DNA from 4 places in the Arthrobacter sp. SLBN-112 genome. Region 4 is predicted to be linked to each of the others. Evidence: riboswitches for the same ligand, from Rfam matches in the RefSeq annotation. Region 4 holds a riboswitch; each other region holds the start of a gene.
What was found. Region 4 has a riboswitch for S-adenosylmethionine ahead of QF050_RS17390 (homoserine O-acetyltransferase). Riboswitches for the same ligand answer to the same signal wherever they lie in the genome.
Positions count from the first base shown of each region.

Region 1: linked by a shared signal. The riboswitch ahead of QF050_RS05400 (DUF1737 domain-containing protein) and the one ahead of QF050_RS17390 (homoserine O-acetyltransferase) in region 4 are both predicted to bind S-adenosylmethionine.
Region 2: linked by a shared signal. The riboswitch ahead of QF050_RS00940 (cobalamin-independent methionine synthase II family protein) and the one ahead of QF050_RS17390 (homoserine O-acetyltransferase) in region 4 are both predicted to bind S-adenosylmethionine.
Region 3: linked by a shared signal. The riboswitch ahead of QF050_RS11450 (aminotransferase class V-fold PLP-dependent enzyme) and the one ahead of QF050_RS17390 (homoserine O-acetyltransferase) in region 4 are both predicted to bind S-adenosylmethionine.

Region 1 is NZ_JAUSXY010000001.1:1,160,951-1,166,716, reverse strand. It holds gene cls (cardiolipin synthase) at 1-21, opposite strand, end outside; gene QF050_RS05425 (aminodeoxychorismate lyase) at 116-1,045, shown strand; gene QF050_RS05420 (pyridoxamine 5'-phosphate oxidase family protein) at 1,105-1,569, shown strand; gene QF050_RS05415 (TetR/AcrR family transcriptional regulator C-terminal domain-containing protein) at 1,592-2,296, opposite strand; gene QF050_RS05410 (hypothetical protein) at 2,519-2,773, shown strand; gene QF050_RS05405 (OpgC domain-containing protein) at 2,895-3,032, opposite strand; SAM riboswitch class IV at 3,201-3,315, shown strand; gene QF050_RS05400 (DUF1737 domain-containing protein) at 3,329-3,592, shown strand; gene QF050_RS05395 (rhodanese-like domain-containing protein) at 3,589-3,999, shown strand; gene QF050_RS05390 (O-succinylhomoserine sulfhydrylase) at 4,000-5,208, shown strand; gene QF050_RS05385 (glutamate--cysteine ligase) at 5,213-5,766, opposite strand, start outside.
Region 2 is NZ_JAUSXY010000001.1:206,617-212,382, reverse strand. It holds gene fbaA (class II fructose-bisphosphate aldolase) at 1-616, shown strand, start outside; gene QF050_RS00950 (DUF3151 domain-containing protein) at 617-1,039, shown strand; gene QF050_RS00945 (uracil-DNA glycosylase) at 1,128-1,760, opposite strand; gene QF050_RS00940 (cobalamin-independent methionine synthase II family protein) at 1,972-3,180, opposite strand; SAM riboswitch class I at 3,193-3,297, opposite strand; gene QF050_RS00935 (adenylosuccinate synthase) at 3,568-4,857, shown strand; gene QF050_RS00930 (DUF1508 domain-containing protein) at 5,117-5,515, shown strand; gene QF050_RS00925 (sigma-70 family RNA polymerase sigma factor) at 5,746-5,766, shown strand, end outside.
Region 3 is NZ_JAUSXY010000001.1:2,434,323-2,440,088, reverse strand. It holds gene aroA (3-phosphoshikimate 1-carboxyvinyltransferase) at 1-1,245, shown strand, start outside; gene rsgA (ribosome small subunit-dependent GTPase A) at 1,229-2,344, shown strand; gene hisN (histidinol-phosphatase) at 2,389-3,213, shown strand; SAM riboswitch class IV at 3,355-3,468, shown strand; partial or broken gene QF050_RS11450 (aminotransferase class V-fold PLP-dependent enzyme) at 3,506-4,925, shown strand; gene QF050_RS11445 (class I SAM-dependent methyltransferase) at 5,022-5,766, shown strand, end outside.
Region 4 is NZ_JAUSXY010000001.1:3,721,017-3,726,782, forward strand. It holds gene QF050_RS17370 (alpha/beta hydrolase-fold protein) at 1-591, opposite strand, end outside; gene QF050_RS17375 (SGNH/GDSL hydrolase family protein) at 669-1,538, shown strand; gene QF050_RS17380 (hypothetical protein) at 1,588-2,163, shown strand; partial or broken gene QF050_RS17385 (zinc-binding dehydrogenase) at 2,184-3,156, opposite strand; gene QF050_RS17390 (homoserine O-acetyltransferase) at 3,271-4,386, opposite strand; SAM riboswitch class IV at 4,399-4,514, opposite strand; gene QF050_RS17395 (bifunctional o-acetylhomoserine/o-acetylserine sulfhydrylase) at 4,614-5,766, opposite strand, start outside.

The DNA.
Region 1 (5,766 bases), 2.6 Mb from region 4:
AAGCGAAAAAGGCCACAACACGTCTATAACTCCCGGAGAGATTGGGCTCCGGAGGACGGCTTCCGGCCGGTGCACTCTGCCCAGCTTATCCGCGGAGCCGCACTAAGCTGGTGCCATGACCCCTCCAGCCCCAGTGGTTCTTATCTTCCTTGACCCCGCGTTCCCCGACGGCCGGGTGGCCGATGCGTCCAAACCCCAGCTGCTGGTCACGGACCTGGGTGTTACCAGGGGTGATGGCGTCTTTGAAACCATGCTGGCCGTGGGCGGAACAGTGCGGAAAATGCAGGCCCACCTTGACCGGCTGGCAGGCTCAGCCGCAGCACTGGACCTGGACATCCCGGACCAGGACGCGTGGCGGGGCGCCATTGCGGCTGCCGTGGCGCGGCACCGGTCGGAGAACCCGCCGTCGGACGCTGACGCAGACGAACTGGTGGTCAAGCTTGTAGTGACCCGCGGCATCGAAGGCGCCCCCGCCCCCACCGCCTGGGTGCAGGTATCGCCTGCGGGGGCTGTCGGCCGCCGCCAGCGGGAAACCGGCATTGACGTGATCCTCCTGGACCGGGGCTACGACAGCGACGTGGCCGACCGGGCTCCGTGGCTGCTCCTGGGAGCCAAGACGCTGTCCTACGCCGTGAACATGGCGGCCCTCCGGTACGCCCACAAGCAGGGCGCGGATGACGTCATCTTCACCTCATCCGACGGCCGCGTCCTGGAAGGCCCCACCTCCACCGTGCTGCTGGCGCACGTGGAAAAGTCCGACGACGGCACGGCGGTCAAGCGCCTCATCACGCCCCAGCTGGACAGCGGCATCCTGCCCGGAACGTCCCAGGGTGCCCTCTTCGCGGCGGCCAAGGCGGCGGGCTGGGAGCTGGGGTATGGCCCGCTGGAACCCCGGGACCTGCTGGATGCGGATGCGGTCTGGCTTATCTCCAGCGTGCGCCTGCTGGCCCCCGTGAACCGGATCGACGGCAAGGAGATCGGCGCGCCGGCCATCCAAAAGGAACTGACCGCCGAGTTGAGCGGGCTTTTCGCCGGGATCCAGTAGCCGCGCAACAGGGCCACCGGCCCTGTTGCGCTTCGGGCTTCAGCCGTAAGGTGTGGACCATGGACTCGCACAAGCTGCCGATCGAAAACCTCTCCTTTGACGACTGCTGGGAACTCCTCGCCAATGACACCGTGGGCAGGCTGGCCATCGTGGTGGACGAGCATCCCGAAATCTTCCCCGTGAACTACATCGTCCACCTGCGCAGCATCGTCTTCCGCACCGCGCCCGGCTCCAAGCTTTGGGGCGCCAAGATGGAACGCCCGGCCGCGTTGGAGATCGACGGCTACGACCCCGCCACCGAACTGGCGTGGAGCGTGGTGGTGCGCGGCGATACCGAAATCATCGAAGACCAGGCGGTCAAGGACCAGGTGGACGGCCTTGGTCTGGAACCGTGGCAGCCCGGCGAAAAGGCCAACTATGTCCGGCTCAACGCCAAGGCCCTGACCGGCCGCAGGTTCCAGGTGAACCGGCCGGATGTCTGGAACACCCGCGTGCAGGACCGCCGCCGGGCCTCGTTCGAATAATCTTGCGTTTGCCGCTTCCGCGCTAACCGAGCGGTACTGCCGCCTGCCGGGAAAGCTGCGCTTCCAGCCCGGACAGCAGGATGGTAAGCCCCTGGTCGAGTTCGATGGCGCCGTCGTAATCCGACAGCGCCGGCGCCAGCGCCCGCAGCCTGGGAAATTCCTTGGCAGGAAGGCGGTGGAGCCCCAGCCGGAGCAGAACCTCGTTCTCTTCCGGGTCCACCACGAACTCCTGCAGTTCGTTGAGGATGTGGCCGTAGAGGAAGCCGTAGTACACGCGATAAACGTGCAGCGCGTCGGCCGGTTCGAATCCGGCAGCCGCCAGCAGCGTCAGGATCTGTTCCAGCGGCCGCAGCGTGCCCAGCGGGCGCAAACCCAGCGGGGTGGAAAGGGGCCGGGTGACCAGCAGGGGCACAACATTGGGATGCCGCAGCGCCAGCATCCGCAGGTTGTGGGCGATCTTCCGCAACTGCGCCTTCCAGTCCGGGTCCTCCGGCTGGATGGTGAGCTGGCCCAGGACCAGTTCCGTAACCCCGTCCAGCAAGGCGGCCCGGTTTTCCGCGTAGCGGTAGAGGCTCATCGGGTCCCGCCCCAGCTCCTGGCCCAGGCCGCGCATGGTCAGCGCGTCCAGGCCTTCGGCATCCACCATTTCCAGCGCTTTAGCCAGCACGATGTCCCGGCTGAGCCTGGCTTTGGCTTTGCCGGCGCGGGACGGATTGGGGGAGGTCATGGCTTTATCCTTGCTGGGGGCGGCCTCCCGGCTTCTTCCGAGAGGGTTGCCTCATATGTAGTCTACGAGTAAAGTCTACAGCGTAGACAGGCGTTGACGGCGCTAACGACCCCAGTTTTTCCGGGGATCGAATCTATGGACCCGATTGCCACCAGTGCACGGCATCGAGTCCGCTGCTGTAGCCGAACGGCGGCGCCACGCACTTAGCGAAGGGACGCCCTCATGGCACATTCCCAGTTTGATCTCTTTCTCCAAGACGCCACCTACTTCGACCAGACATCCGACTCCACGCTGGAACGCGACCGCTTCTACGGCCTGTACATGAGCTGGTGCTTCATCAATCAGCACCTGCCAGGCACGGAAACAACGTTCTGGGCAGCGATGAAGGACCGGCTGCCGGGAAGCCGCAAGGGCCTGCGCATGAAGGGTGCGGCAGCCGCCGACTACATTGTCGCTTCCTATCCCGAGCTGGTCTAAGACACCGGAACTGCGGGGCCTCCCCCACCGAGCATTCGGCACTTGAGATAAATGCTGTGGCACCGACCGTGCCACGGCATTTTTCATGCCCGGGCACCGCATACCGGGCGTCGCCCGGCCGCTACGTGGGAATGAGCCGGAACAGGAACCTGGTGCGGACCATCACCCACAGCAGCCCCAGCACCACGTGCATGATGAACACGTAAAGCGTTGCCCGGCCAAGCGGGATCAGGAACCAGCCCAGTTCGCATGCTGGCAAACCCCCCGGTACTCCCACTGTGACGGCAGGGCGGCGCCCAGGTAGAAACTTTATCGGTCCGGCCGCCTTGCAGCGTTCCCGTGACGCGCAGCGGCTGCCAGCTCTCAATTACGGAACATGACGACGACGGCCGTGCGGCTTGGCGCGGCAGGTGTTACGTTTTTGGGGAGTAATGAGTACCGGTGTTAAGCCCTGACTGGCCGGTCGGCAACCCTCCTCTCGCGGCGGGGTGCCTCAGGTGAATACTCGGCATATCGACCGATTCGAGCTGCAAGCGTGAAAGAAGGAGATCCGTCGTGTCTGACGCACCCGCCCCTGACGAAAAATTGTCCTACCGCCTGATTACGGGCCCCGACGACCGCTCATTCTGTGAGCGGATCTCGGCTGCACTCGCGGACGGCTACGTCCTGCACGGCAGCCCGGCGGCCACCTTCAACGGCAGCAGCGTCATCGTGGCCCAGGCAGTTGTCCTCCCGGCCGCAATCGCCTCGGCAGACGCCGCGGTGGCCACGGCCGTTGACGACCTGGAGGGCGAGTTCGACGGCGAGGGCCACGCATGAGCTACGCAGGAGACCTGACGCCGCAGGAAGCATGGGCCAAGCTGGAGCAGGGCGCCATCCTGGTGGATGTCCGCACCGAGGGCGAATGGGCCCACATCGGCATTCCGGACACCAAGGCTACGGACAACGATCCCCTGTTCATCCAGTGGACCTTCCCTGGCGGCATCCCCAACCCCGATTTCGTGAAGGATCTGACGGAGCAGGCGCCCGAGGACCCCGGCGCGGAACTGGTGTTCCTCTGCCGCTCAGGCCAGCGCTCCATCGCAGCAGCCATTGCGGCCACCCAGGCCGGCTTCACCTCCTACAACGTCCTGGAGGGCTTCGAAGGCGAGCCGGACCGCTACGGCGAACGGACCGTCAACGGCTGGAAGAACCGCGGCCTGCCCACCAACCTCGGAAAGAATTAAGTGACTTTCAATCAAGATGCCCCCGGCTGGAACCCCGATACCCAGGCGGTCCGCGGCGGCCTGGACCGCACCAACTTCCAGGAAACCTCCGAGGCCATTTTCCTGAACTCAGGGTTCGTCTACGAATCCGCAGCGGCGGCCGAACGCGCCTTCACCGGCGAGGACGAACGCTTTGTCTACTCGCGCTACGGCAACCCGTCCGTGGCCACATTCCAGGAACGGCTCAGGCTGCTGGAAGGCGCCGAGGCCTGCTTTGCGACGGCGTCGGGCATGTCCGCGGTGTTCACCGCCCTGGGCGCGCTGCTCGCCGCCGGCGACCGCGTGGTGGCCGCCCGATCGCTGTTCGGTTCGTGCTTTGTGATCCTGAACGAGATCCTTCCCCGGTGGGGCGTGGAAACGGTCTTCGTCGACGGCCCGGACCTGGACCAGTGGCGCGAGGCCCTGTCCAAGCCCACCACCGCCGTCTTCTTCGAATCCCCGTCCAACCCGATGCAGGAAATCGTGGACATCGCCGCGGTGAGTGAACTCGCCCATGCCGCCGGCGCCAAGGTGGTTGCGGACAACGTCTTCGCCACTCCCCTGCTGCAGCGTTGCGGGGACCTCGGCGCGGACGTGATCGTGTACTCCGGCACCAAGCACATCGACGGGCAGGGCCGCGTCCTGGGCGGCGCCATCCTGGGCACCAAGGAATTCATCGACGGCCCGGTGAAGCAGCTGATGCGCCACACCGGTCCGGCGCTTTCAGCGTTCAACGCCTGGGTCCTGACCAAGGGCCTGGAAACCATGAGCCTGCGCGTCCGGCACTCCTCGGCCACCGCGCTGCGGCTTGCCGAATGGCTCGAAGAGCAGCCTGCCGTGAGCTGGGTGAAGTACCCGCTACTCAAGTCGCATCCGCAGTATGAGCTGGCGGCGAAACAGATGAGTGCCGGCGGCACCGTCCTCACCCTTGAGCTGGCTCCTTCCGGCGCGCGCTCCGGCAAGGAGGCCGCCTTCGCGCTGCTGGACGGCCTGCGGATCATCGACATCTCCAACAACCTCGGCGATTCCAAGTCCCTGATCACCCACCCCGCCACCACCACGCACCGCGCCATGGGGCCGGAGGGGCGGGCCGCCATTGGCCTCAGCGATGGCGTGGTCCGGCTCTCGGTGGGGCTCGAGGACGCGGATGACCTCATTCGCGACCTGGAACAGGCCCTCAAGCAGATCTGAAGCGTCAGGCCTGGCGGACCCGCAGGAGTTCCGGTGTGTCCTCCACGTCTGAAAGATCCAGCGCGCCGCGCATGGTGACGTCCACGGCGTGCCGGACCACGGCGCCGAACCCCATGTCCTCGGGAGGTGGTCCGGCCAAAGCCCGGTCGCGGGCCCGACGCTGCTCGGCGGCCCCGGTGCCGCGGGCGATGATGTGCTCCACGCCCTGCCGGGCCAAGGCCAGTTCGCCCTGTTCGTGCAGGACAGGCGCCAGGTAGTCCACCAGGGAACGGGCGACGTCGGCGGCCGGGGCCGGGCGGAAATTCCCAAAGTCCAAAAGTTCCCCGCTAAGTCCTGAGCTGCTGGCCTGCCACGACGCCATCCGCAACAGGACAGTGGGCACGGGGGCCGGATCCACGCCCTCGGACCATTCCCTGCTGGCTGATTCCACCAGCGCACGGACCAGCACGGCGATCAGGGCTGCGTCCTCGGCACGGAGGCAGACATCGGCCACGCGCACCTCCACGGTCGGGTGGTTGCGGGAAAGCCGCGCGTCGAAGTACAGCATCCCCTCGTCGA
Region 2 (5,766 bases), 3.5 Mb from region 4:
AACCCTGCAGGAGAACCTGCGCATCGCCCGCGACCTGCTCCAGCGCACCGCGGCCGCCAAGATGATCCTCGAGGTGGAGATCGGCACCGTCGGCGGCGAGGAAGACGGCGTCGAAAACGCCATCAACGACAAGCTCTACACCACGGTGGAAGATGCCCTGGCCACCATCGACGCCCTCGGCTCCGGCGAGAACGGCCGCTACATCACTGCTCTGACCTTCGGCAACGTCCACGGCGTGTACAAGCCCGGCGGCGTCAAGCTGCGCCCGGAGATCCTCAAGGACATCCAGGCACAGGTGGGCGCGAAGATCGGCAAGGACAACCCGTTCGACCTCGTCTTCCACGGCGGCTCCGGATCCTCGGACCAGGAAATTGCCGACGCCGTCTCCTACGGCGTGATCAAGATGAACATCGACACCGACACCCAGTACGCCTACACGCGTCCGGTGGCGGACCACATGTTCAAGAACTACGACGGCGTCCTGAAGGTCGACGGCGAGGTCGGCAACAAGAAGACCTACGACCCCCGCGTCTGGGGCGCCTCCGCCGAAGCCGGCCTGGCGGCCCGCGTGGTGGAAGCCACCAAGCAGCTCGGTTCGGCCGGAAAGACGTTCTAAATGTCGGATGAGTTCCGCAGGAACCTGATGGGGCCGGAGCCCACACTCCTGCCTGCCGAAACCGAGGTGAACGGGCAGCTGGAGAACGGCCAGGAGGCCCTGGACCTGGTGGAGAAGCACCCCACGTCTTCGCTGCTGTGGGCGATCCTGGCTGAGGAGGCGTGGACCGAGGGCCGCACCATCGACTCCTACGCCTACGCCCGGGTGGGCTATCACCGCGGGCTGGACGCGCTGCGCCGCAACGGCTGGCGCGGCGTCGGTCCCATCCCGTGGGAGCACGAGCCAAACCGCGGGTTCCTGCGGGCGCTCTACTCCCTGGGCAGGGCCTCATCGGCTATCGGGGAAGCTGACGAGCCGGAACGGATCGAAAAGTTCCTGAACGACTCCGATCCCGCAGCCAAAGCAGCCATCGAGGGCACCTAAAGATTCCCAGGCTTTAAACGCCCGACGGCGGGTGGTCACCTTTCTTTGGAAAGGTGACAACCCGCCGTCGTCTGTTTGAAGCTGTTGGCTATGCCACGTTCGCGATGCCCGTGCGTGCCATGGCGTCCGCGTAGGCCGTCCGCATGTCCTCCAGGAACTCCTCCTGGCGCGCCGGGGAGCCTGCGAAGGCGCGTCCGCTCAGGGAACGGACCTTGTAGGTCTTCAGGCCGCGGCGCCACAGCAAGGGGACTTCGGTCTTCAGCAGCAGGTTTGCCAGGCGGTTGGCCTCGGTGCCGTGCGCCACGATCACCGAGGCGCGCGGGACGAGGGCCAGGAACTTCAGCAGCGGCTTCAAACCTGCCTGCACCTGGTCCGGGGTGAATTTGCCGTTGGCAACGCCTGGGACGTGCCACGGGTGCACGTTCCAGGGCATCACGAATTCCGGGCGCAGGCCCAGCTTCCACTGGATGCCGAGCATGCGGGTAGCGGCGTCCTGGTCACCGGCGGTGATGAAACCGGACGGGTCCATCTCGCCAATGTTGGAGTACAGGCTGATGATGCGGCATTCCTCAACATCGTGCATTGGGTCCACGTAGGGCACCACGGTTCCGGGCTTTGCTTCCTGCAGGGAATCACACAGCTCGTTGACAGCGGCAACGCTGTCTTCGTAGCGGCGGCTCATGAGCTGTTCGTGGAATGTTTCGGGGGCCAGTGCGGTCATGAAGGGCTGGTTCTCCTGCGGGGATTGATGTTGCGTCCACCGGTGAAAATGGGCGCACGCCGGCGCGGCTCATCAACGGTGGTTAGTTGGGGTGGGCCGATTCCGGGTCGGCCTCTGTAAGTTTACCAAGCCCGGGGAAACGAAACGCCGGTCCAGCGCACCTCATTCGTGGCGCATTGGACCGGCGGTCGTGTCCGGAACGGGAGGAAAGCTACCAGAGGCGCTTCGTGGCGCGGCGAGCACCCTCGCCAAGAGCCTCCAGTTTGGCGTACGCGATCTGCGGGTGCACCCTGCCGCCCAGGCCGCAGTCGGTCGATGCGATGACGCTTTCCCGGCCCACCAGCTCGGCAAAACGGACAATGCGGTCCGCCACCACGTCCGGGTGCTCCACCACATTGGTGGCGTGCGAGACGACGCCGGGGATGATCACTTTGCCCTCGGGAAGTGTGGTCTCTTCCCATACCCGCCATTCGTGTTCGTGCCGGACATTGGCGGCCTCGAAGGAGTACGCGCCGGCATTGACCTGAAGTACGGAGCCGATGATGTCAGCGAGCGGGATGTCCGTGGTGTGCGGGCCGTGCCAGGAGCCCCAGCAAACGTGCAAGCGGATCTGTTCCTGCGGGAGGTCCCGCAACGCCCAGTTGGTGGCCTCCACACGCAGCTGGATGAACTTCAGGTAGTCCTCCAGGGACGGCTCCGGGTTGATCTGGTCCCAGCTTTCGGCCAGGGACGGATCGTCGAGCTGGACCGTCAGGCCGGCGTCGATGATGGCCTTGTATTCCTCGCGCATGGCATCGGCGCAGGCGTAGACAAGTTCCTCATCGCTCTTGTAGTACTCGTTGGCTACGCGGGCGCAGGAACCGGGGGAGAGCGAGGCCACGAATCCCTCAGCGAGGCCGGCCGCGGCGAGCCCGGTCTTCAGGTTCTTGATGTCCGAGGCCACCAGGTCATGGCCGGTGTAGGTCAGGGGCCCGGCGATCTTGGGCTGGGACACGCTCTTCCGGTGCGCCAGGATCCCTGAGGAGGGGTCGTTGTATGCCTCATTGAACGCCTGCCGGTCGCGCCGGTCGGGGAATGACGTCAGGACAACGTTTCCGGGGGAGGAACGCCGGACATCGGCTTCTGCCCAGCGGTCCACGTTGGTTGGCTCCAGGCCGCCGAGCCGGGCAAAGGAGTAGTTCCACCAGGCCCCGTAATCAACGGAGTTGGACATCGTGTGCCCGTACTCGCCGTCGTTGGGGATGTCGACTCCCAGGTCCTTCTGGCGCTGGACCACGTCCACAACGGAGTTCTCCAGGAGCTCCAGGAACGCCGGAGTGATGCCGTCGGATTCTTTTGCGGTGTTGGCCGCGATGAGTTCAGGGGTGCGGGGCAAGGACCCGGCGTGGGTGGCGCGAATGTGGTCGGTGTTCAGGGGCATGCTGGAATCTTCCTTCCATCGGTCCTGGCAGTAGCACCTTCGGCCGGCAGCTTTCCTGCCGGGCCGTGGTTGCTGCGGCGTCATTGAGCCAGGTCTCTCAGCCGCTCCGGATGGTCCACTCCCACTTAAATCCAGGAGCGTGGTCAGGGGCAAATGCGGTTCAGAATGTGGCGGACCGCCATTGCGGGGCCGCGGCGGGCCCATCGAGTGGACAAAGTGCCTGATCCGCTAAACTTGGGTGGTAAGAGCCCCGGAACTCTTGCGTCGCTGCGCCGCCTTGCGGTCCGGCGAAGGCCGGTCTGTTCGGGGCATTCTCATGAACGGCGCTGCGCAGGTCCGCTCCCCGCGGCCGGACCCGGGCAGCCCGAACGAATGGGGGAGGATCCCATGCCAGCAATTGTGATCGTAGGAGCCCAGTGGGGCGACGAAGGAAAAGGCAAGGCCACCGACCTTCTGGGCGGCCGTGTTGATTACGTCGTCAAGCCCAACGGCGGCAACAACGCCGGGCACACCGTCGTCGTAGGCGGTGAAAAGTACGAACTCAAACTGCTGCCGGCAGGCATTCTCAGCCCCAACGCGGTCCCCATCATCGGCAATGGCTGCGTGGTGAACCTCGAAGCCCTTTTCCAGGAGATCGAGGGACTCCAGGCCCGCGGCGCCGATACCTCGCGGCTGCGCGTATCCGCCAACGCCCACCTGGTGGCCCCGTACCACCAGGTGCTGGACAAAGTGACCGAACGCTTCCTCGGCAGCCGCGCCATCGGAACCACCGGCCGCGGCATTGGCCCCGCCTACATGGACAAGGTGGCCCGGCTGGGCATCCGTGTCCAGGACGTCTTCGACGAGTCCATCCTTCGCCAGAAGGTGGAAGGCTCGCTGCGCCAGAAGAACGAACTCCTGGTCAAGGTCTACAACCGCCGCGGTGTTGTGGTGGACGAGATCGTTGAGTACTTCCTGTCCTTTGCCGACCGCCTCCGCCCGCTGGTCATCGACAGCACGCTGGTCCTGAACACCGCCCTGGATGAGGGCAAGGTAGTCCTGATGGAAGGCGGCCAGGCCACGTTCCTGGACGTCGACCACGGAACCTACCCGTTCGTGACCTCCTCGAACCCGACCGCGGGCGGCGCATCAGTGGGCTCCGGCATCGGTCCCACCCGGATCTCCCGCTCCATCGGCATCATCAAGGCCTACACCACCCGCGTGGGTGCGGGCCCGTTCCCCACCGAACTCTTCGACGAGATGGGCATGTACCTGCAGAAAACCGGCGGTGAGTTCGGCGTCAACACCGGGCGCCCGCGCCGCTGCGGCTGGTACGACGCCGTCCTGGCCCGCCATGCGTCCCGCGTGAACGGCTTCACGGACTACTTCGTGACCAAGCTGGACGTACTGACCGGCATCGAACAGATCCCTGTGTGCGTGGCCTACGACGTTGACGGCGTCCGCCACGACGAGATGCCCATGACGCAGACCGAATTCCACCACGCCAAGCCCATCTTCGAGTACTTCGACGGCTGGACCGAGGACATCACCGCTGCCCGCACCCTCGCGGACCTCCCGGAAAACGCCAGGAACTACGTGCTGGCGCTGGAGAAGCTGTCCGGAACCCGGTTCTCCGCTATTGGCGTTGGCCCGGACCGGGACCAGACCATCGTGGTGAACGACCTCATCAACGACTGACACGTTGGTCCGGAACACGGCAGACGACGGCGGCGGCCCACCTTTTGCAGGTGGGCCGCCGCTGGCGTTTGCCGGCGTGGGCAGTAATTTACACAGGCTTAACGCGACAGGGCTTGTAGGCCTGCAGGCGCCGCAGCCAGACTCGTTAACACCATTTGAACTGATCAGCGGACGGTTCCAACATGCTTTTTGGCGGTGCAGGGATGCACCCCGCAGAGAGCCGTCGCCGGTTGAAGACACCAGACCGGAAGGACATGCCGTGGCAGGAAACTTCGAAGTTTTTCTTGATCCGGAGATGCTCTACAGGTTCCGGCTGCTGGGGCCCGACGGGTCGGTCATGGCTGTCTCGCAAGGGTTCGAGGACAAAGCTGCGGTAGCTGCGGGTATCGCAGCAGTGCGTGAATGTGCCGGGACAGGCCTGGTGACCGATCTCAGCCCCACCGGGGGAGAGTCCCGTCCCGCCGCCAACGCTGTTCCAGACGAGCTCCCCGCCGTCGTCGTGCCCGCTTGCGATGACCAGCGGCTGCCTGGTGAGGCTGCACGCCTACGCACTGGCGAAGGCGCCGCGGAGGCAGGCCACGGCGCCGCGTTGGAGCAGGACGGCAGCCCGCTGAGGACCGGCCGAAAAAAATTCAAAAAAACTTTTGGGCGGGCGTAACCCTTCCGGGGTCCGCAGCGATTACCCCTATGAAGTGCCGGTCTGGAACCTGTCCCCCATCACGTTCCAGGCCGGCCCTTTTGATCTCTTGGCAAGGCCGCTGCGCGGGCGGCGTCCCGTGGCGGTCACCGGCCAGCGAGGTTACCGAAGGGTAAAGTAAGAGCAGCGTTCCGGATCCATGTGAGACGCTTCCTTTGCCGACGCCCTTTTTGATTGAAAGCACCACGTCAGTGACCGATGCACAGACAGAT
Region 3 (5,766 bases), 1.3 Mb from region 4:
TTGGCGGATGGACCGTCCCGCTTGCGGGCGCCCCTGCACTCCAGGGATTCCGCGCTGATGATCGATGCACTGCGGCAGCTTGGCGCCACCATCACGGAGGTCCCAGGCGACGGAACCTTCGGCCCTGACCTGGAGGTGGTTCCGCTGCCCGCGTCCGCGCCGGCAACGCTGACCAGGATCGACTGCGGGCTGGCAGGCACGGTCATGCGGTTCGTCCCGCCGCTCGCAGCGCTCCGCAACGGCGCCAGCGTGTTCGACGGCGACCCGCACGCCCGTAAGCGTCCCATGGGGACCATCATCGAGGCCCTCAAGGCCCTGGGCGTCGTTGTCTCAGCCGAAGACGGCACCGACCCGTCCTCCCTCCCGTTCGTCGTGGAGGGCACGGGCTCAGTCCGCGGCGGCCACCTGGTGATCGACGCCAGCGCTTCGTCCCAGTTTGTCTCCGCGCTCCTGCTCGTGGGGGCAAGGTTCGACGACGGCCTGCACCTTGAGCACGTCGGCAAACCGGTCCCCAGCCTGGACCACATCAACATGACGGTCGCAGTCCTGCGCGGCGCAGGCGTGTCAGTGGACGACTCCGTGCCCAACCACTGGGTGGTGGCGCCCGGACCCATCCGCGCCTTCGACCAGCGGATCGAACAGGACCTGTCCAATGCGGGCCCCTTCCTTGCGGCGGCCCTGGCCTCGCGGGGAACAGTCCGGATCCCCAACTGGCCGGCGGAAACCCAGCAGGTGGGCGACCTGTGGCGCAGCATCCTCACCAGCATGGGCGCCACCGTGACGCTGGCCGGCGGCGTCCTGACCGTCACCGGCGGCCCGGAGATCAAGGGCGGCGACTTCGCGGACACCAGCGAGCTCGCCCCGACTGTCGCTGCGCTGTGCGCCTTGGCTGCGGGACCCTCCCGGCTCACCGGGATCGCGCACCTGCGCGGACACGAAACAGACAGGCTCGCCGCGCTGGTGGCGGAGATCAACCGGCTTGGCGGTGACGCCGAGGAAACCCCCGACGGACTGCTCATCCGCCCCGCCCGGCTGCACGCCGGCGTCGTGCACAGCTACGCGGACCACCGCATGGCCACGGCCGGTGCAATCCTGGGCCTGGCGGTGCAGGGCGTCCAAGTGGAGGACATTGCCACTACCGCCAAGACCATGCCCGATTTTCCGCAGCTTTGGGCAGGCATGCTCGCCCAGGAAGGCACGTCCGCAGCCGGACCGGAAGGGCGCGGCAGTGGCGCGGAGCACTGATTCCTGGGACGAATCGGACGTCCGGATCCGCCCCAGCAAGAAAGGCTCCAGGCCGCGCACCAAAGACCGTCCCAGCCACGACGACGCCGTGACCGGCCGCATCATCACGGTGGACCGTGGCCGGTACACCGCGGTGGTGGGCGAGGACTCGGAGAATGAGCGCGTGGTCATCGCTGCACGGGCCCGCGAGCTTCGCCGCAATCCTGTCGTGGCAGGCGACTTCGTCTCCCTGGTGGGCGACGTCTCCGGAGCCCCGGACACGCTGGCACGACTGGTGAAGATCCAGGACCGCCGCACCCTCCTTCGCCGCAGCGCCGACGACACGGATCCCATAGAGCGGGCCGTCGTCGCGAACGCCGACCAACTGGTGATCGTGGTGGCAGCAGCCAACCCCGAGCCACGCACCGGGTTCATCGACCGCGCCCTGGTGGCGGCCTACGACGCCGGGATCGAGCCGATCCTGCTGGTGACCAAGGCCGACGTCAAGGACCCGGCGGAGCTGCTCTCCAACTACACGCACCTGGACTTCCCGGTGATCATCAGCAAGACCGCGGACGCACAGGCTTCGGGGATCGACGCACGGTCCGACGACGGCCTCTCCGCCCGGCTGGACAGCGCCGCGGTGGCAGCCCTCCGCGCCCACCTGGACGGCACGGTCACTGTCATGCTCGGGCACTCCGGCGTCGGCAAGTCCACCATGGTCAACGCGTTGACGGGTGCGGAGCGGGCCACCGGCGGGGTGAACGCGGTCACCGGGCGCGGCCGGCACACGTCGTCCTCGGCGCTGGCGCTGCGGCTGGCGGACGCGCCGCCCGGCAGCTGGATCATTGACACCCCCGGTATCCGTTCCTTTGGCCTTGCACACGTGGATCCGGACAGGATCCTGCGCTCATTCCCGGACCTCTCCCCCGGCATCGAAAACTGCGAGCGCGGCTGCAAACACACGGCAACGGCGGTTAACTGCGGACTGGATGATTGGGTGAACGGCGGGCACGCCGGTCCCACGGGACCGGCCCGGCTGGCGTCCCTAAGGAGGCTGCTCGGCGCGGACCCGAGGATGGAAGCACAGGAAACCAAGGAGCTCGGCAGCGTCAACTGACGCGTTCTCCCGGCAGAAACGCACGCAGACGGTAGTTTGGAACCATGATCCAACCCGCTTCGAGTTACAACGATGACCTGCGCCTGGCCCATGTCCTGGCCGACTCCGTGGATGACCAGACGATGAGCCGCTTCAAGGCCCTGGACCTCCACGTCGAGACCAAGCCGGACCTGACGCCGGTCACCGACGCCGACAAGGCGGCCGAGGAGGCCATCCGCGGCCAGCTCTCCCGCTCCCGGCCCCGCGATGCAGTCCTGGGCGAGGAATTCGGCAGCACCGGCCACGGCTCGCGGCGCTGGATCATCGATCCCATCGACGGGACCAAGAACTTCGTCCGCGGCGTCCCGGTGTGGGCCACGCTGATCGCCCTGGTGGACGAGGGCGAGCCCGTGGTGGGCGTCGTCAGCGCACCGGCCCTGGGCAAGCGCTGGTGGGCGGCCAAAGGCATGGGCGCCTACATGGGCAGGTCCCTGGCCGCCGCCACCCGGCTCCGGGTCTCCAACGTCTCCAACCTGTCCGACGCCTCCCTCTCCTACTCCAGCCTGGGCGGCTGGAAGGAACGCGGAAACCTTGACGAATTCCTGGGCCTGACGGAGGACGTCTGGCGGACCCGGGCGTACGGGGACTTCTGGTCCTACTGCATGGTGGCCGAAGGCTCGGTGGACATCGCCTGCGAACCCGAACTGAACTTGTACGACATGGCTGCCCTGGTGCCGATCGTGGTGGAGGCCGGCGGCCGCTTCACCTCCCTCGAAGGCGAGGACGGCCCGTTCGGCGGCAATGCCCTGGCCACGAACTCGATCCTGCACTCAGAGGTGCTGCACCGACTGAACCCGGAACTCGACGACCTCCTGCAGCAGGCTCCCTGACCGCGGAAGAATCGAATAATACGACGCCGGACGCCTCCTTTCGGGGGCGTCCGCGGCCGTTTCTTCGGCAGGACGTAACAAAGGCCTTAACAATTGCCGCGGCTTTAGTCCTGGCCACCCCATGTTCTACGCTTTTATCCAGGTCACGAGTGCCAGCGCAAAACCCCGGTTTGCTGGCCGGCAACCCTCCATTCGCGGTGGGGTGCCCCGGGTGACGACCAGGCCGGTCCGGAGCGGATACGGCAAGCGCGGATTCCACCATGCCGGAGTCCTGTATCCAAGTGAGGTCTCTGTGACAACTGCCACCGTCTCCCCCCAGTCCGCCATCGCCAACGCAGCCGCGCCGGATCCGCGCCAGGTCATTGCCGGCCGACCCCTCGCCGCGGTCACCGGCGCCGAAATCCAGGCGCCCCTGATTTCCGGCGGCCACGTCCGCTACGCAAACCTCGACTACGGCGCCTCCGCCCCGGCACTGTCCGTGGTGTCCGCGTACCTGAACGAGATCCTCCCCTACTACGCGAGTGTCCACCGCGGCGCCGGGTATGCATCCCAGATCAGCACCTCGGTGTATGAAAACGCACGCAGCATTGTCCGCGAGTTCGTAGGAGGTCGACCCGATGATTCGGTCATCTTCACCCGCAACACCACCGACTCGCTGAACCTGCTGGCCGGCTGCCTGCCGTTGGCCGACGGCCGCCCCGCCGGAGATGTCCTGTACCTGGACATCGAACACCACGCCAACCTCCTGCCGTGGCAGGGCGTCCCGCACCGCAGCATCGTCGCCGCGGACACCATCAGCGGCACGCTGGAGGCCGTCCGCGCTGAACTGGAGCAGGGCGGGGTCAGCCTGCTGGCCGTCACCGGCGCCTCCAACGTCACCGGCGAGATCCTCCCCATCCGGGCATTGGCCGCACTGGCGCACCAGCACGGCGCACGGATTGTGGTAGACGCCGCCCAGCTTGCGCCGCACCGGCGGGTGGACATCAGCACGGACGACGTCGATTACCTTGCGTTCTCCGGCCATAAGCTCTACGCACCGTTCGGCGCAGGCGTCCTGGTGGGACGTCCGGACTGGCTGGACGCCGGTGTCCCCCACCTTGCCGGCGGCGGCGCCGTGAAGGAAGCAAGGCTCGACGGCGTCAGCTGGGCCACCGGCCCGGCCCGCCACGAGGGCGGCTCACCCAATGTGCTTGGCGCAGCCACCCTGGCGCGCGCCACCCAGGTGATCGCCGAACTGGACCAGTCCCGGTGGCATGCCCACGAATCGGCCATCCGCTCGTTCCTGGTGGAGGGCCTGCAGGGCATCGACGGCGTGACGGTCCACCAGAATCTTCAAGGACACCAATCCGGAAACGGACACCATCGGTGTGGTCAATTTCTCGGTTGCAGGCTACGACGCCGGGCTGGTGGCCGCCTACCTTTCGGCGGAGCACGGCGTGGGCCTGCGTGACGGACGTTTCTGCGCCCACCCGCTGCTGAAGCGCCTGGGCCTGCCGAACGGATCCCTCCGGGCGAGTTTCGGCGTCGGATCCCGGCTGGAGGACGCCGAACGCCTCCTGGCCGGCATCCGCGCGCTGCGCGGCGGCGGACTGGGCTGGGACTACGTGGTGGACGCAGGCCGCTGGGTGCCCGCCAACGATTCCCGCACCTACCCGCACTGGGCCCCCAATACACCGGGTACGGCCGGCGCCGCCCCCTGCATCGACGACTAACCCAAAGCCTTCCGTTCCTGGTCGTGTGCACGGCCTTTGGCCGGGCGTGCGGTAAATTCGAGGGACATCAACAGGCGGAATCGAAGGAGTCCACGCGTGGTTCGGGGTGGCCCCAAGCTTGATCATGGTCGCCGGCGGGAACTTGGCCAGAGTTTCCAGGATGGCGGGAGGCACTACCAGCGCGTCAGGCCTGGATACCCCGAGGACTCAGCCCGATGGCTGGTACCGGCCCACGCCCGGGACGCCCTCGACGTCGGCGCCGGTACCGGAAAGTTCACTGCCTTGCTGCTGGACCTGGGCCTGGAGGTAACCGCCGTCGACCCCTCCGCGGACATGCTCAACCAACTGGCGGCGCACTGCCCCGCTGCCACGGCTGTGACCGGGACCGCGGAGGCGACGGGCCTGCCCGCCGCCCGCTTCGACGTCGTCACCGTGGCCCAGGCCTGGCACTGGTGCGACCCGTTGGCCGCGAGCACCGAACTTGCCCGCGTCCTGCGTCCGCACGGAACACTCGGCCTCATCTGGAACCAACTGGATACCTCGGTGCCGTGGGTGCACAGGCTCTCCAGGATCATGCACGCCGGCGATGTCTACCGCCCGGGCCACAGGCCGGTGGTGGGACCCGAATTCGCCGGGCTCGAAAGCCAGGTAACCCACTGGCAGGACCGGGTAACCACCACAGACCTGATGGAACTCACCAAGTCGCGAAGCTACTACCTCCGGGCCGGCGAGGCGACCCGCGCCAAGGTCCTGGCGAACCTGGACTGGTACCTGCACGAACATCTGGCCTACGGTCAGGACCAGGAACTCGAGCTTCCCTACCTCACCTTGGCGTGGCGCG
Region 4 (5,766 bases):
GATGCCGTGCCACATGCCGGTGTAGAGCACCTTGGTGAGCTTGACGTGCTTGCGCACCCAGCCCATGGTGAACTCGATCTTGTCCTCGGTGATCACCGGGTCCTGCTGGTCCCGGCCCCAGAACATGGGGACGGTTCCGTCCAGTTCGGCGTCCCTGAAGGTGGGGTCGCCGACGGCGTCCACCACGAAGCCTGAGAGTCCGACGACGGCTGCGAAGTCCGTGGGGCGCTGGCGCAGGAGAGTGGTGGCCATGGCCATGCCCATGGAGAAGCCCAGCAGTGAGACGGAGGGGTGGCCTTCCCTGATGGTGTCGATCCATTCCAGGACGTACGCCGAAGCCGCCTTGACCCGGTCCAGGGAGTAGTCGATGGAGGCCGTGAGGGGGAACCAGGTGAAGCCGGGTCCCATGGCGATCGGCGCCCGGACGGATGCCACCGCGAAGTCCCCGGGAAGCATATCGGCCAGGCTGAACAGGTCCTGCTCGTTCGCGCCGTAGCCGTGCAGCAGCACCAGCAGCGGCTTGCCGGCACGCTGGTCTTCGTGATGGGACCACAGGACAACGGGAGCGGGAAATACTTCGGCGTCAGTCATGGTTTCCATTCTTACAGTTACCGGAAAGTAACAACCTACGTTGGCGTAGCCAGTGAAGCGGAAGGCAGGATAGGACAGTGACTGACGCAAGTGCCATCCAGACCCCGTCCGTGCACCCCGGTTCCCACCCCTGGAACCGGTACGTGGCGATGGGCGATTCCTTCACCGAGGGCATCGGCGACCCCGAGCCCTCAAGCCCCGGCGGCCACCGCGGCTGGGCCGACAGGGTGGCCGAAGAACTGGGCCGCACCAAGCCGGACTTCGCCTACGCCAACCTGGCCGTCCGCGGCCGGCTCCTGCAGCAGATCGTGGACCAGCAGCTGGCTCCGGCCTTGGAGCTGAAGCCGGACCTGGTCACCCTGTCCGCCGGCGGCAACGACCTGATCCGTCCGGGCGGCGACCCCGACGCACTGGCCGAAAAGCTCGATTCCGTGGTCCAGATCCTGTCCATGGGCGGCGCCACCGTGGTCCTGTTCAACGGTCCGGACACCGGTTCCTCGGTCCTGGGCAGGATCCGGAGCAAGGTGGCCATCTACAACGAGAACCTGCGGACCGTCGCGGCCCGGCATGACGCCGTCATTGCGGACATGTGGTCCCTCCGGCAGCTGAGCGATCCACAAATGTGGGACCAGGACAGGCTGCACTTCTCACCGCTGGGCCACCACACCATCGCGGCCATGGTGCTGGACTCGCTGAACGTGGAGCACTCGCTGGAACCGCTCCAGCCCAAGGCGCTGCCGCCCCGGACCTGGCGCGAGGCAAGGACCGGGGACCTGGTGTGGGCGCGCGAATACTTCGTGCCCTGGGTACTGCGCCGGCTGCGGCACCAGTCCTCCGGTGACGGCATCACGGCAAAACGGCCGACGGCGGGTCCCGCCTTCGGCCCGGGCGTTCCGTTGGGATCCGGTGAGGGTCCGCTGGGAACCTCGGAGCCCAGCCGCCGGTAGCACCGCCCGGGGTTAGGCTGGAAGGACAACCTTCGAGAGGCGCGGCACCGTGAGCAGTTTGTTTTTGTGGATCATCATCCTGTCCTTCGTTGTCCCCATGGCCATGCGGATGTACCGGCGATCCATGGCGCGGCGGGACCGGGACCAAGGCTTGCCGGGGCCCGGGCAGTACGGGCCCGGCGGCTTCCCGGGGCCCGGGCAGTACCCGGGCCGGTTTCCCGGGTCCGCAGGGCCGCAGAGCAACCAGCCCCGCGACGGCTACACCCAGCAGGACTACTTGTCCGGCGGTTTCCGCCAGCCCCGGCCTGCCGACGATTCCCAGCCACTGCCCTACCAGTATGGGCAGCCGCCCATGCCGGACCCCCGGTACGGCGCTCCGCAGGAACCGCCCTTCCAGCAGCAGCCTCCGTTCCAGCAGTTCCCCGGCCAGCAGCAAGGCTTTGGCCAGCAGCAGGGTCCCGGCCAGCCGCCGGCCGGCCCGCCGTCGGGTCCGGCCACTCCCCCGTCGGGAGCGCCCCAGGGATTCCGTGCCCGGAAACTCGCAGAACTGGACCAGCAGTACAGCAACGGCGAACTGTCCATGGAGGCCTATATGAAGCGCCGCGGCGAGATCATGAACGGCTGACTGCCCGACTCCGCCACGCCTCAGGCACGGAAAAGCCGCCTGACCACTTGCCCGGAAGCCAGCGCATCCAGTCCCTCGTTGATCTCCGTGAGCGGCCGGATGTCGGTATGCAGCAGTTCGACCGGAAGCCTGCCCTCCCGCCAGTAGCCAAGGTATTTCGGGATGTCGCGGCCGGGCACTGCGTCACCCAATGCAGGAGCCCAGGAGGCGCTTGCCCGCCCCCGCGAACTGCAGCGCGGGAACCGTCAGTTCGGCGGACGGATGCGGCAGGCCCACCGAGACAACCGCACCGCCCCGCGTCACCAGTGCCAGGCACGTGGCGATCACGCCGGGCGAGCCGACCGCCTCGACGGCAACGTCCACACTGTCTCCGGCGGCCTCTTCAATCAGCAGGGCCGCGTCCGCCGGTGTTCCCACGGCTGTGGCGCCGGCATCCAGGGCCAACTGGTGCTTGCCCGGATTCGGATCGATGGCGATCACGCCGGCTGCCCCGGCGAGCCGGCCCGCCATGACTGCGGACAAGCCCACTGCTCCGAGGCCAAAGACTGCCACGGACTGTCCGGGACTGACGCCCGCGGTACTAAGCACAGCCCCCATTCCGGTGAGCACGGCGCAACCAAACATCGCCGCAACTGTGTCCGGGACGTCGTCGTCAATTACCACCACCGATTCCCGCGCAACCACCGCATAATCGGCAAAGGCCGAGACGCCCAGGTGATGGTTGATGCGCTCCCCCGCGGGCGAGCGCAGCAGGGCCGGCCCGTGCAGCAGGTCACCGGAACCGTTGGTCTCCGCTGCGCGGGGGCAGAGCGCGGGCCTTCCGGACCGGCACGCCCGGCAGTGGCCGCAGCTGGGCACGAAGACCAGCACAACGTGGTCTCCTATGGACACATCGGCAACGCCGCTGCCCACGGATACCACCCGCCCCGCGGCCTCCTGGCCCAGTGCCATCGGAAGCGGCCGGACCCGGGAGCCGTCCACCACGGACAGGTCATGCCGTACTTTGCATCCGGGGCGCCTGCACTGTGGGCCTCCGCCGCGTCGGCAGCCCCGCGGTGGGCGCCGAATGGTGGGCGGCACCCAGCGGCCGGGGGCCGGCAAGCGCCGCTAGACCAGGAACGCGGTCCGGAGCTGGTGTCCCAGCTGTCCGATCTCGGTCAGGAAGCCGTCGTGGCCTATTGGTGCCTGGATCATATGTACGTCGACCTCGCCGGGCAGCGCGTGCGCCAATTCGCGGGACTGGGACGGGAAGTAGAGCCTGTCGGAGTCCACGGCGGCGACGAAGAACCGGGCGGTGGAGGATGCCAGTGTTTCGGCCAGTGGCCCCCGTCCCCGGCAGATGTCGTGGCTCATCAGCGCCTCGGTGAGGGCGATGTAGCTGTTTGCGTCGAAGCGCCGGACGAGCTTGCTGCCTTGGTGGTCCAGGTAGCTTTCCACCTGGTAGCGGCCGCGGTTTGCCAGTAATCCGCCGCGCAGGGGCGACTCCGGCGCCTGGGGTTCCCGGCCGAACCGCCCTTCCAGTTCCGCGGCGGACCGGTATGTGATGTGGGCGATGCGCCGGGCCAGGGCCAGTCCGTCTTCCGGGCACGGGCCGCCGTAGTAGTCGCCGCCGTTGAAGTTCGGGTCCTGGCGGATGGCCAGGGTCTGGGCCTGGGCGAAAGCGATCTGTTCGGCCGTGCTGGCAGCCCCGACGGAGATGACGGCGCAGCGCTGCACGCGGTCGGGGTAGGTCACGGCCCACTCCAGGGCGCGGGCGCCGCCCATGGAACCGCCAAGGACGGCGTACCAGCTCCCGATGCCCAGCTGATCCGCCAGCCGGGCCTCCGCAACAGTGCTGTCCCGCAGCGTGACCAGCGGGAACCGTGACCCCCACGGCGCTCCGTCCGGGGCTGGCGAGGACGGTCCCGTGGATCCGTAGCAACCGCCCACGATGTTGATGGACACCACGAAGAAACGGTCGGTATCCACGGGAGCGCCGGGACCGGCCAGCTGTTCCCACCAGCCCTCTTCGTCGGTGTCGCCGCGCGTCACGTGGGTGCTGCCGGTCAGGGCATGCTCGATCAGGATGGCGTTGCTGCCGTCCGCATTCAGCGTGCCCCAGGTTTCGTAAGCCAGCGTGACATCCGGCAGGTAGCCGCCGCCCTCCAGCTCGAGTCCTCCAATGGAGGCGTAGCGGACAACTCCGTGTTCGGGAATGGTGGTACGGGCGACGGTAACCGTCATGGCAAGACCTCTTCTACGCGCTTGCCTGCCGTCATTTGACCGGCAGGCCAGGTCTTCACCCGGGGCACCCCACCGCGGAAGGAGGGTTGCCGGCCAGCAAGCCGGGGCTGTCACTGGCACTCATGACCTGGTTCGAGTGTACGAAACACCCCCCACCCCAGGCCAAGAGTGTGACTGGTTGTGACTTCCCGGCGTTGCCGGCCGGCGGTGCCGCCGCGTGCTGCCAATCAGGCGTCAGCGGCGCCCTTGGCCGCGCGGAAACCGGCTTCGAGGTCGGCCAGGATGTCGTCGATGTGCTCCAGGCCGACCGACAGCCTGACCAGCCCGGGATTGACCCCGGCCACCACCTGCTGCTCGGGCGAGAGCTGGCTGTGGGTGGTCGACGCCGGGTGGATGACAAGGGACCGCACGTCACCGATGTTGGCCACGTGGGAGTGCAGTTCAAGGGCGTCGACGAAGCGCTTGCCCGCCTCCGCGCCCCCGGCCAGGTTGAAGGCGACGACGGCGCCGGTCCCCTTGGGGCCGTACGTGCGGCCTCGTTCGTACCAGGGGCTGGACGGCAGCCCCGCGTAGGCGACGGATTCGACGTCGTCCCTTGCCTCCAGCCAACGCGCCACTTCCGTGGCGTTGGAAACATGCCGTTCCACCCGCAGGCTCAGCGTTTCCAGGCCTTGGGAAATCAGGAAGGCGTTGAACGGGGAGACGGCCGAGCCGAGGTCGCGCAGCAGCTGGACACGCGCCTTGAGAATGTAGGAGAGGTTGGCGCCCAATGCGCCGCCTTCGCCAAGGTCCCGGGCGTAGACCAGTCCGTTGTAGGTGGGGTCCGGGGTGTTGAAGCCGGGGAACCGTTCGGGCTCCTTGCCGAAGTCGAACTTGCCGGAGTCGACGATGACGCCGGCGATGGCGGAGCCGTGGCCGCCCAGGTACTTGGTGGCGGAGTGGATCACGATGTCCGCGCCCCATTCCAGCGGCCGGATCAGGTAGGGGGTCGAGAGGGTGTTGTCCACGATCAGGGGCACACCGGCCTGGTGGGCCACCTCGGAGATGCCTTCGATATCCAGGACGTCCTGGCGGGGATTGGACACCACTTCACCGAAGAAGAGCTTGGTGTTGGGCTGGACGGCGTCGCGCCACTGGTCCAGATTGTCCGGATCCTCCACGAAGGTGACCGAAATGCCGAACTTCTTGAGGGTGTGGGCAAACAGGTTGTACGTGCCGCCGTACAGGCTGGGGCTGGCCACGATGTGGTCCCCGGCCTCTGCGATATTCAGGACCGCGAAGGTCTCGGCGGCCTGGCCGGAGCTCAGCAGCAAAGCGGCGAGGCCACCTTCGAGGCTGGCGATCCGCTGCTCCACAGCATCCTGGGTGGGGTTGCCGATG